One region of the Latilactobacillus sakei subsp. sakei DSM 20017 genome, then DNA from elsewhere that is predicted to be linked to it. Evidence: predicted binding sites of a transcription regulator. Region 1 holds the regulator's gene; each other region holds the start of a gene.
What was found. Region 1 encodes CtsR, which represses protease genes until heat stress. Its sites were predicted from a motif close to TTGGTCAAAAAAGGTCAAANA; they were not measured.

Region 1 (4,220 bases):
TGTTGCTGGTACTCACTTTTATTTAACAGTTGTTTTTTCTTTTTTACTATTAATGGTAATTTCACCTTTGGTAGCCCCAATTGTCACTGGTGTATCAGTCGTGATTTCACCAGCCAATAAGGCTTCACTCAAGCGATCTTCAACTTGCGTTTGTAATGCACGACGAATTGGGCGCGCACCGTATTCTGGATCAAAGCCGGCTTTAGCCACAACATCCATCGCTGCAGCAGTCATCTTGATCTTGACACCTTGTTCCGCTAAGCGGTTTAAGATGCCTTTGGACATAATCTTGACGATTTCACGCAATTCAGGTTGTGTTAATGAATGGAAGACCACCGTTTCATCGATTCGGTTTAAGAATTCTGGGCGGAATGACTTCTTCAATTCTTCCAAAATCCGGCCTTGCATTGCTTTGTAATCGGCAGTGACATCTTTGACCCCAAAACCAACTGACTTGTCATCACGTAAGGCTGTTGCCCCTAAGTTAGACGTCATGATCATGATTGTATTCCGGAAATCAACTTTCCGACCCTTAGAATCTGTCAAATAGCCATCATCTAAGACTTGTAACAAGATATTGAAGACGTCTGGATGAGCCTTTTCAACTTCATCAAAAAGAACAACGGAATAAGGTTTATTGCGGACTTTTTCAGTTAATTGGCCACCTTCGTCATAACCGACGTAACCAGGTGCTGCCCCGACTAACCGGCTCGTACTGTAACGTTCCATGTATTCTGACATATCAACCCGAATCAAGTTGTCTTCAGACCCAAACATGGCTTCTGCCAATGCTTTGGCCAATTCGGTCTTCCCAACCCCAGTAGGGCCTAAGAACATAAATGAACCGATTGGGCGCTTAGGATCCTTCAAACCACTGCGGGCCCGACGAATTGCACAGGCCACAGCTGAAATCGCTTCTTCTTGGCCAACAACCCGTTCATGCAAGACTTTTTCAAGTTGCAACAAGCGTTCGCTTTCTTTACGTTGCAATTGAGTGACTGGCACACCCGTCCATTGGGCAACGACTTGTGCGATATCTTCTGGTTGGACTTGAATATCTGTCCGGACACCATTTTCTTGTTCGGCTGCTTGGCGCTTAGCCATTTTAGCCTTAGCAATAATTTCTTTTTCGTGAATGGCAGCGGCTTTTTCAAAGTCTTGTGCACCAACTGCGACTTCTTTTTCTTTCGCCAACGATTGCAATTCAGTTTCTAAGCGATCGATTGGTGATTTTTGGTTAACAGCATCTAATCTGACCTTTGCAGCCGCCTCATCCATCAAATCAATTGCCTTATCAGGTAAGAAACGGTTTGTGATATAACGGTTCGCTAAAACAACGGCTTCGTGTAATGCTTCATCAGAGATTGTGATGCCGTGATGTTCTTCATAACGTGGTCGTAACCCGCGTAAGATTTGTTCCGCATCTTCTGGTGTTGGTTCATCAACCGTCACCGTCGCGAAGCGCCGTTCTAGAGCTGCATCTTTTTCGATGTATTTTTGGTATTCATCAAGTGTTGTTGCACCGATTAATTGCAATTCGCCACGGGCGAGGGCTGGTTTCAAAATATTTGAGGCGTCAATTGCGCCTTCTGCCCCACCAGCACCAATTAAGGTATGCAATTCATCGATAAAGAGGATTACTTGGCCATCTTCATGGATTTCTTCAATAATCTTCTTGAGACGATCTTCAAATTCCCCACGATACTTAGTGCCAGCGACTAATGAGCCCATATCAAGCATCATTAACCGTTTTTGTTGCATGTCGCTTGGCACATCACCGTTGATAATCCGTTGGGCAAAGCCTTCAGCAATCGCTGTTTTACCGACACCGGGTTCGCCAACTAAAACGGGATTATTTTTAGAACGACGTGCTAGGATTTGCACGAGTCGTTTAACTTCTGAATCACGACCAACGACTGGATCAATTTGATTTTCGCGGGCCATTTGGGTTAAATCGCGTGCCAATTGATTCAAAGTAGGCGTGCCTTCTTGATCAACCTTTTTAGCACTGGCTTTAGCGCGTTTCTTAGCAGTTGCAGCATCAATCCCCATCTTTTGGAGTAATAATTGACGTGTTTTGGCTAAACTGAGGCCTAAGTTTAATAGAATACGAGCCGCAATAATGTCATCATCGCGTAATAACGCTAGTAATAGGTGTGCCGTCCCGATTTTGACTGAGTTAGCTTGTTGTGATTCAACGCGCGCTAAATCTAGCACTTGTTTAGCTTTAGGTGAGTATGGCAAATAGCCGCCCACACCCATGGCAACGATTGAATCACCATAACCGGTTAAGCGTTCAATTTCTTCTAAGACATCAGTGGGTGTCACACCGAGTTCACGTAGTGCGTTCCCAGCAATCCCTTCGCTTTCGAGGACGAGCGCTAATAACAGATGTTCCGTCCCTAATGCATGATGATTAAACTTCTTAGCTTGTTCTTGCGCTAACATTAAAACGTTTTTGGCACTTGGTGTAAATAGATTATTCATGGATAATCCCCCACTCTTTACTTAATTTCGTAACGTAATCTTTCTAAGACAGCAATTAGCATTCGTGCGCGTAATTGCTCTTCTAACTGCTTATCATTGACGGCTAATGTCTGCGCATTGAGCATTGCTAATACCAAATTCCCCTCTTTTTGCGATAAAATCTGCTCATCATAGAGTTTTTGGATAATAGCTAATGTATCGGCTTGCGAGATTCGATCCTCAACACTACCAATCAACGCTTCTAAAAAGTCGCGATCATCTAAGAATTGAACCTTAACGATGCGAATGTAGCCGCCCCCGCCACGCTTACTATTGACGACATACCCCCGTTGTTCTGTAAAACGGGTATTAATCACATAGTTGATTTGTGACGGGACACAGTTAAATAGTTTAGCAATTTCGGAGCGTCGAATTTCAATCTGCTCGCTGTCAGCCAATATTTTTTTTAAATAGGCTTCAATAATATCCGAGATATTCTGACTTTGCAAATAGATCAATCCCTTTTTTTCATTCTTCAGCGCTTATAATTCAGTCTAAAAATTTAACTTTGACTAACGTTGACTATTATTATAACGATTATTCGTTCAAAAGGAAAGTTTGAAGAACTGCACAAAAAAAGACTTGTTCGACAACAAGTCTTTGAGAGTCGGGAAAACAAGATTTGAACTTGCGGCCCCTACGCCCCGAACGTAGTGCTCTACCAAACTGAGCTACTTCCCGGAGAGTTATTTAATTATTTACGGGTACAAAAAAAGCGGAAGACGGGATTCGAACCCGCGACCCCCACCATGGCAAGGTGATGTTCTACCACTGAACTACTTCCGCATTTTTTATTAACTTTTTGTATCCAGTCGGGAAAACAGGATTCGAACCTGCGACCCCCTGGTCCCAAACCAGGTGCTCTACCAAGCTGAGCTATTTCCCGTTATATGCACCCAGTAGGAGTCGAACCTACAACCTTCTGATTCGTAGTCAGACACTCTATCCAGTTGCGCTATGGGTGCATTTTTCATTATGATGCCGAGGACCGGAATCGAACCGGTACGGTAGTCACCTACCGCGGGATTTTAAGTCCCGTGCGTCTGCCAGTTCCGCCACCCCGGCTTAATCATAATGAAAGCGGAAGACGGGATTCGAACCCGCGACCCCCACCATGGCAAGGTGATGTTCTACCACTGAACTACTTCCGCATCTTAATGCCGACTAGACGATTCGAACGCCCGACCCTCTGATTACAAATCAGATGCTCTACCAACTGAGCTAAGTCGGCATAATAAGATAACTTTCATTGAATATTCAATTGAATGCGGGTGAAGGGACTTGAACCCCCACGTCTATATAGACACTAGAACCTAAATCTAGCGCGTCTGCCAATTCCGCCACACCCGCATTTTGGCGTGTAACTTGGCCGATGAGTCGTGACAGGCTCGAACTGTCGACCCTCTGATTAAAAGTCAGATGCTCTACCAACTGAGCTAACGACTCAATGGAGGTTACAGGGCTCGAATCTGTGACCCTCTGCTTGTAAGGCAGACGCTCTCCCAACTGAGCTAAACCTCCATTAAATATAGCGTGGCAACGTCCTATCCTCGCAGGTAGTTTCCCACCAACTACTATCGGCGCTAAGAAGCTTAACTACTGTGTTCGACATGGGAACAGGTGTATCCTTCTTGCTATCGCCACCACACTATTTGTGCTTGCGCACTGAGAAGAACTTCGTTCTCTCAAAACTG
Region 2 (4,220 bases), 310 kb from region 1:
ACTGCCAAAGAGTTCTTTGGCAATTTGTTTGGCTAATTCCGTTTTACCAACCCCGGTTGGGCCAACAAAGAGGAAGGAGCCAATTGGTCGGCCGGATTTATTAAAGCCAATTCGACTACGACGAATTGAACGAGCGACTTTATCAACTGCGGTATCTTGACCAATGACACGTGCTTCAAGATCTTGCGCTAAGTTTTTAAGTTGAGCTTGTTCTTGCGCCTTTAATTCGCCAACTGGAATATGGGTTTTTTCTTCGACAATTTTTTCCATATCCTTTTCGGTGATTGTTGGTTCTTGGGATTTTTCAACTGAATTATTAGCTTTCATTTCAGAGAGCTGTGTGACTTGATCACGATAGGTAGCTGCTTTTTCGTAATCTTCTTGTTTGAGGGCTTCTTGTTTTTGTGCTTCTGCAGATTTAATCTTGGCTTCTAATTCCTTAGGATCCATCAAGGTAATCGTCAAGTTTTTCTTAGAGCCTGCTTCATCCAAAAGGTCGATAGCCTTATCAGGCAAATAACGATCTTGGATATAACGACTAGAAAGGGCCGCTGCTGCTTTAAGCGCCTCGTCCGTATAGTGAACGTGGTGATAACTTTCGTATTTATCTTGAAGCCCTTTGAGAATTAGAACGGTTTCGTCAACAGATGGTTCGTTGACCGCGACCGGTTGAAGACGACGTGCAAGGGCTGCGTCTTTTTCAATCTGACGGAATTCATTATTAGTTGTGGCGCCAACGAGTTGTAATTCGCCACGCGCAAGAGCTGGCTTCAACACGTTACCAGCATCCATGCCGCCTTCAGCATTGCCGGCGCCAACGATTTCGTGAATTTCATCAATAAAGAGGATAATCTGCTTATTTTGTTTGAGCTCAGTGATCAACTGTTGCATCCGTTCTTCAAATTGACCGCGAATACCAGTCCCTTGTACTAATGAAACGACATCCAAGCGAATCACTTGGCGATCCTTTAATTTAGCAGGAACGTCGCCATCGGCAATTTTTTGCGCTAAACCTTCGACAACGGCTGTTTTACCAACGCCGGCTTCACCAATTAAGACTGGATTATTCTTGGTACGCCGATTGAGAATTTCGATGACGCGCGCGATTTCCTTATCGCGACCAATCACCGGATCAATTTGACCACCCTTAGCAAGGTTGGTGAGGTTCACACCAAATTGGCTGAGTAGACTTTCACCATTTTGACCGTTGTTACCGCCGCCATTACGGCCACCTTGTGTTTGGGGGCCTTGGTTAGCAGCATTGCGTTCAGCGTTTGGATTGTTGATTGCATTGAAGAGTTCATCAAGATTACTAAAACCAAAGGGATCATTATATTGACTACTCATTCCTTGTTGCTTTAGTGCTTGATAACAGTTTTGACAAAGGTTAATGGCTTGGTTTTGACCATTGACGCTAGTGTAGAGATGGATTGTTGCTGGATTTTTTTGACAATTTTGACAAAGCATTTAATCTGTCACAACCTTTCGCCTATTAAATGTAACGTCAAAGTTTGTTTGACTATCTTTGACCTTGAATAAATTATAATCATCTCTAAAAAAAGTTGCAAGTAATCGAACTCGAAAATAAAACTTTATTTGTGGGTCAAAATTGCGTACAATTGGAGGCAGTGACGCTACTTGATAAATGAAAAGAGGGTCATTAAAAATAATTATCTAGACGTGATAAAGGAGTGATTCAGATGGCAAGAGATTTTTTAGCGGAGATGGATGCCTTGTTAAATCACGAAAAAGAAACCATTGTCGTTGAACATGATGAGTTTTTAGACTTTCAGAAAGTATGGGTCAATTATGATCACCGAAAAGAAATTGTAGGCGCTGCCCAACGAAATGGACAAGTGATTTATCGCTGCGCTGAAAGCGGTATAGTGTAGACTATCATTAATTTTGTTAGCGAAACTGTTGTAGTATTTTTCAAAAAATGGTAATCTTAATATTCGAAAGGGTAGACACCATCAGTGACTACTTATTTCGGCCAAAATAAATCTATAATTAGATAAAAGGGGATCGATTAACATGGAAAAACGCGATTTTCACGTAGTAGCAGACACAGGTATCCACGCACGTCCAGCTACATTATTGGTACAAACAGCAAGCAAATTTAACTCAGATGTCAACTTAGAATACAAAGGTAAATCTGTAAACTTGAAATCAATCATGGGCGTTATGTCACTTGGTGTTGGCCAAGGCGCAGACGTTACAATTTCTGCTGAAGGTGCTGATGAAGCAGACGCAATCAACGCAATCGAAGAAACAATGAAAAAGGAAGGTTTATCTGAATAATGACTAAACTAAAAGGGATTGCTGCCAGTGATGGTATCGCTACTGCGAAAGCCTACATGTTAGTGCAACCCGATTTGTCATTTTCGAAATCAACTATTTCAGATTCAGAAAAAGAGATTAATCGTTTGCATAAGGCCTTACAAGATTCTACGAGTGATCTAGAGACCATTCGGAAGATTGCTGCTGAATCATTAGGAGAAGAAGCACAAGTTTTTGACGCTCACATGATGATTTTAGCAGACCCAGAATTTACCGGCGCTATCGAAGGTAAAATCAATGATGACAAGGTTAATGCTGAGCAAGCGTTGAAAGAGGTCGCGGATTTATTCGTGGCCACTTTTGAGGCTATGACTGATAACGCATACATGCAAGAACGTGCTGCTGACATCAAAGATGTTACGAAGCGAGTTCTCAGTCATTTATTAGGGGTAACACTCCCTAACCCAGCATTAATTGATGAAGAAGTAATTGTGATTGCTCATGACTTGACACCTAGTGACACAGCCCAATTAAACGGTAAATTCGTTAAGGCTTTTGTAACTGATGTTGGTGGTCGGACGTCACATTCTGCCATTATGGCACGTTCTTTAGAAATCCCTGCAATTGTTGGGACTGAAACAGTCACACAAGATGTTAAAGCTGGCGACTTATTAATTGTCGATGGTATTAATGGTGATGTTGTTTTAGATCCTACAGATGCTGATATTGCTGAATATGATGTGAAGGCACAAGCTTTTGCTGATCAAAAAGCAGAATGGGAAAAACTAAAGAATGAAAAGTCTGTCACTAAAGACGGCAAAACATTTACGGTTGCTGCTAATATCGGAACACCTAAAGATTTAGCTGGTGTTCTTGAAAACGGCTCTGAAGCAATCGGTTTATATCGGACAGAATTCTTATATATGGATTCAGCTGAGTTACCTAGTGAAGATGACCAGTTCGAAGCTTATAAATCAGTTCTAGAAGGTATGGACGGCAAACCAGTTGTTGTGCGGACAATGGATATTGGTGGGGATAAGAAATTACCTTACTTACCATTGCCAGAAGAAATGAATCCGTTCTTAGGCTACCGAGCAATTCGGATTAGTTTAGATCGTGATGATATTTTCAGAACACAATTGCGCGCCTTATTACGTGCTTCTAACTATGGTAAGTTACGGATCATGTTCCCAATGATCGCAACTGTTGCTGAATTCCGTCAAGCTAAAGGGATTCTCGAAGATGAAAAAGCAAAATTAATTGCTGCAGGTCAAACTGTATCTGACGATTTACAAGTTGGGATGATGGTTGAAATTCCAGCCAGCGCTGTATTGGCTAACCAATTTGCTAAAGAAGTCGATTTCTTCAGTATCGGGACGAACGACTTGATTCAATACACAATGGCTGCTGATCGGATGAACGAACGTGTTTCATACCTTTACCAACCTTATAATCCAGCAATCTTACGTCTTATTAAGAACGTCATTGACGCTTCTCATAAAGAAGGTAAGTGGACTGGTATGTGTGGGGAAGCTGCCGGAGATTCAATCATGGCACCACTCCTTGTCGGGATGGGCTTAGATGAATTCTCAATGAGTGCAACTTCTGTGTTACGAGTTCGTAGTTTGATGAAACGTTTAGATACAACTGAATTAACTGATTTGGTTGAAACAGCTGTTAACGTCAATACAAGCAACGAAGAAAATCAAAAATTAGTCGAAGATTTTATGAAAGATCGTTAGGCTTAAACTTTTTAAAGGGTGTTAAGACAAAAGTAATTTTGTCTTAACACCCTTTTTTGTACGCAAAAGTATTAATGATTGACAGAAGTGCTTCTGGATTGTAAACTGAACCTATGATTACAAATGTAAACGAAAGAATGTGAACGAGATGGCAGAAAATACAAATGAAATTACGACTTCCGAATGGGAAGTGATGCG
Region 3 (4,220 bases), 710 kb from region 1:
ACCTTCTTTAGCGACCCATAACTTAGCGTCTTCAGAAATCGTCAATGTGATTTCTTGATCTGCTAAACGATGTGATAAATCAGCCAACATTTTAACTACAATTTGTTCGACATCTTGCAAGCTCAATGGCGTAAACATAATCGTATCATCAATTCGGTTCAAGAATTCCGGTTTGAATTTCGTTTGAATCAAGGCTTGAACACTATTAGCTGCTTCTTTTGAAATTTGACCTTGATCATCAACACCATCCAAGAGGATTTCAGAACCCAGGTTAGAGGTCATGATGATAATTGTGTTCTTAAAGTCGATTGTACGCCCTTGTGAGTCGGTTAAACGACCATCATCTAAGACTTGTAAAAGGATATTGAAGACATCTGGATGGGCCTTTTCAATTTCATCTAACAAGACAATTGTATATGGATTACGACGAACAGCTTCCGTTAATTGACCGCCTTCTTCATAACCGACATAACCAGGTGCCGCACCAACAAGTCGTGATACTGAGTATTTCTCCATGTATTCACTCATATCGATTCGGACCATGTGTCGCTCAGAATCGAAGAGGTCTTCAGCTAAAGCTTTAGCTAATTCCGTTTTACCAACCCCAGTAGGGCCTAAGAACAAGAATGAGCCTAAAGGTCTATTAGGGTCTTGCAAGCCAGCACGCGCTCTTAAAACGGCATCTGTGACCGCATCAACAGCTTGGTCTTGACCAATTACCCGTTCGTGTAAATGATCAGCTAATTGTAATAGTTTTTGCCGATCACCTGCTACTAATTTAGCGACTGGAATCCCAGTTTGCGAACTAACAACTGTTGCAATTTCGTTTTCGGTAACTGATTCTTGAACCATCCAATCCTCTGGTTTTTCAGCCTTTTCAAGGTCAGCAAGATCTTGTTCCAATTGCGGAATGGTGGCGTGTTGCAATTTAGCAGCTGTTTCCAAATCGTAGTTACTTTGGGCATCTTCTAATTGCCGTTTTGCTTGGTCTAATTCTTCCTTTTTGTCGTTAATCTTGTTCAAATCAGCCTTTTCGGTTTCCCAACGCATCTTCAAGCTATTCGTCGTTTCCCGTAAATCTGCTAATTGTTTTTGCGTTTCGGCTAACCGTTTTTGTGAAGCCGCATCCGTTTCATTCTTCAATGCCGCTTCTTCAATTTCCAATTGCATTAATTGCCGCGTTGCTTGATCAAGCTCAGTAGGTTGCGAATTCATTTCAACGTTGATATTAGCACTCGCTTCATCGACTAAATCGATTGCCTTATCAGGTAAGAAGCGATCTGTGATGTAGCGGTTAGATAACGTTGCAGCCGCCACTAGGGCATTATCATGGATACGAACACCGTGGAAAATTTCAAAACGTTCCTTTAAACCCCGCAAAATACTAATCGTATCTTCAACGGTTGGTTCTTGAATTAACACTTTTTGGAATCGTCTTTCGAGGGCTTTATCTTTTTCAATGTTTTGACGATATTCGTCAAGCGTTGTCGCGCCAATCATGTGTAATTCGCCACGCGCTAACATCGGTTTCAAAAGATTACCGGCGTCCATGCTGCCTTCAGTCTTCCCAGCACCAACGATTGTGTGAATTTCGTCGATGAAAACTAAAATCCGACCTTCACTCTTCTTAACTTCTTTTAAGACCGCCTTTAGTCGTTCTTCAAACTCACCACGATATTTGGCACCCGCAATTAAGCTCCCCATATCAAGTGAGACGATGGTTTTATCCTTTAAGTTATCAGGAACGTCTTTTCTAACGATTCGTTGGGCTAAGCCTTCAACAATCGCTGTTTTACCAACACCGGGTTCGCCGATTAAAACTGGGTTATTCTTGGTCTTTCTAGAAAGAATCCGGATGACGTTTCTAATTTCTTCGTCCCGACCAATGACGGGATCCATCTTACCTTCACGAACAGCTTTCACTAAATCAGTGCCATATTTTTCAAGCGCTTGGTAGTTATCTTCTTGGTTTTTAGATGTCACACGCTCGCCTCCTCTTAATTTGGTAATAATATCTTTTAATTGTTTAGTCGTGACGTTATTTTTTTGTAAAAATTGTACTAACGGATTGTATTTAGACTTCATCAACCCTAAAATAACCGTTTCAGTTGATAAAAATTCATCTTGAAACTCTTGCATGTAAGTTTGAGCCGCGTTCAAAACTTGATAAAGATTTTGTGAAATATTTTGACCATAGTTTGTTTGACCTTCAACTGTTGGAATCGTATCAATCTCGCGATCAATTTCACTTTCAAGTGCGGTTAAATCAATTCCCGCTTCCTGATAGATTTGCCGACCCAGTTGTTGGGGTTGAATTAAATATTTAAATAAATGTGGGACATCGATTTCTGTTTGATGACGCGTTTTTGCAATATTTTGTGCTTCTGCAATTGCATCTTGAACAGCTTGTGTCATTTGTTCTGGATTCATAAACGTCATTCCTTTTTAGGTTTATTTTTTGAATTAAACGTCAATACTGATTGACTAATTCTATGATAGTCAAAATAGGTCAAACATTCAAGACTAATGCTCAAAAATAGGACTTAAGTCTAATAAAAAAAGAGGCACTAACCAAAATAAATTCGGTTAGTGCCTCTTTTTTTAATTAAACTTCTTTTGATTGCATTAATTGCTTCATTTTGGCATTCATTTCGTGTAATTCAGCCTCTTTATCAGCCAATAATTTATCATACGTTGCTTTTTGCTTAACCTGTTCTGCTTCAACTGCGGCTTTGATTTTTGCTTCTTGACCTTGTTCTAAATCTGCTTTTTCTTTAGTCCATTGCTTTTGCGCCTTACGTTGGCTCAATGAACTCCCAGTTGCGGCTAAGAATGTGATAATCGCACCGATTAAAAGCGACACAACGATCACAATGATCAAGGGCCAATCAACCGTTGTAAAGCCAAAATTAATGGCAACTGGATCAACATTCAAAACGGCAAAAACCACCACGATTAGTGCGAGAATTAAAATTGTAATTAAACGACCTTGCTTTTTCATCATACAACCTCCTATTTCTTGTTAAACAAATTACCAGCGACGTAGTCACCAATATGGGGTGCCAATTGATAAAATTGAGCACCTAGTGACATCAACCACGGTGCGTTAATTTCGCGCTTAGGATGCCCAATAGCCCCCACAATTTTGTGTGCGAGTTGATCTGGATCAAGCACGATCCAGTTAATCGATTTAAGATAGTTACCAGTTTGATCAGCAATATCAAAAAAGGCGGTATCAATCGGTCCTGGATTAACAGTTGTCACTTGAACACCAAATGGTTTCAATTCAAGCCGCAATCCGTTTGAGTAGCCTACAACGGCAAACTTAGTCGCTGAATAGATTGCTGATTTAGGTGTCGCCATCTTACCGGCCATTGAGGCAATGTTAATGATGTGCCCACGTTGTTTTTCGATCATCTGTGATCCAATGGCCCGCGTCAAATACATCAAGCCTAAAACGTTCACTCTAAACATCTGTTCCACCAAAGGCATCGGTGTTGCTAGCGCTTCTTCAAAATGACCAAACCCAGCAGCATTCACTAAAACATCCGGTATCCCCACTTCTGTTGTTAATCGCGCAACAACCGCTTCAATCGCTTCTGGGGCACTGACATCTAATTGATAAGCATAAGCTGCTTGGCCTGAGAGCCGTTGACATTCGTCACGAACCTCTTCCAGAGCCGCTTGACGCCGTGCTAAAACGACGACAATGGCACCTTTGCTAGCTGCTTCATAGGCAATTGCCCGGCCTAAACCTGACGAACCCCCTGTAACCACCACAATCTTTTGTTTTAAGTCTTGTAATGCTGCTAAATTTTGCATTTTAATTACTCCTTCCGACCATGAAATGGAATATCATACAAATCTAAATCGCTAACGACACGCGTATTTTTGAAAATATCGCGGGCATCATTTTGTAATTCACGCACAGCTTGGCCTAAATAACGGGCTGAAATATGCGTGAGTAATAGGCGTTTGACATGTGCTGTTTTGGCCACCTTGGCTGCATTGATATTAGTTGAATGATAGTATTGACGCGCAATTTTTTGTTCTTGCTTGCCAAAGGTACTTTCATGGACTAAAACATCGGCGTTTTCGGCTAGGCGCGTAATCGCTTCACAATTGCGGGTATCGCCAATAATGGTCACAATCCGTCCTTTTTGTGCGTTACCGATGTAGTTACGACCGTCAATTTCGCGGCCATCACTCAATGTGACTGT

Region 2: the regulator CtsR is predicted to act here: its motif matches at 1,513-1,533, upstream of LEUCM_RS04975 (ATP-dependent Clp protease ATP-binding subunit).
Region 3: the regulator CtsR is predicted to act here: its motif matches at 2,496-2,516, upstream of clpB (ATP-dependent chaperone ClpB).

What each region holds. Positions count from the first base shown of each region.
Region 1 is NZ_AP017929.1:683,511-687,730, reverse strand. It holds gene LEUCM_RS03415 (ATP-dependent Clp protease ATP-binding subunit) at 19-2,487, opposite strand; gene LEUCM_RS03410 (CtsR family transcriptional regulator) at 2,505-2,975, opposite strand; tRNA gene LEUCM_RS03405 (tRNA-Pro) at 3,134-3,207, opposite strand; tRNA gene LEUCM_RS03400 (tRNA-Gly) at 3,241-3,312, opposite strand; tRNA gene LEUCM_RS03395 (tRNA-Pro) at 3,339-3,412, opposite strand; tRNA gene LEUCM_RS03390 (tRNA-Arg) at 3,418-3,491, opposite strand; tRNA gene LEUCM_RS03385 (tRNA-Leu) at 3,506-3,591, opposite strand; tRNA gene LEUCM_RS03380 (tRNA-Gly) at 3,606-3,677, opposite strand; tRNA gene LEUCM_RS03375 (tRNA-Thr) at 3,685-3,757, opposite strand; tRNA gene LEUCM_RS03370 (tRNA-Leu) at 3,793-3,876, opposite strand; tRNA gene LEUCM_RS03365 (tRNA-Lys) at 3,900-3,972, opposite strand; tRNA gene LEUCM_RS03360 (tRNA-Val) at 3,975-4,047, opposite strand; rRNA gene rrf (5S ribosomal RNA) at 4,058-4,174, opposite strand.
Region 2 is NZ_AP017929.1:992,139-996,358, forward strand. It holds gene LEUCM_RS04975 (ATP-dependent Clp protease ATP-binding subunit) at 1-1,467, opposite strand, end outside; gene ykzS (protein YkzS) at 1,701-1,892, shown strand; gene LEUCM_RS04985 (phosphocarrier protein HPr) at 2,035-2,301, shown strand; gene ptsP (phosphoenolpyruvate--protein phosphotransferase) at 2,301-4,022, shown strand; gene LEUCM_RS04995 (CopY/TcrY family copper transport repressor) at 4,171-4,220, shown strand, end outside.
Region 3 is NZ_AP017929.1:1,389,952-1,394,171, reverse strand. It holds gene clpB (ATP-dependent chaperone ClpB) at 1-2,430, opposite strand, end outside; gene LEUCM_RS06975 (LapA family protein) at 2,606-3,004, opposite strand; gene LEUCM_RS06970 (SDR family NAD(P)-dependent oxidoreductase) at 3,013-3,822, opposite strand; gene rnz (ribonuclease Z) at 3,828-4,220, opposite strand, start outside.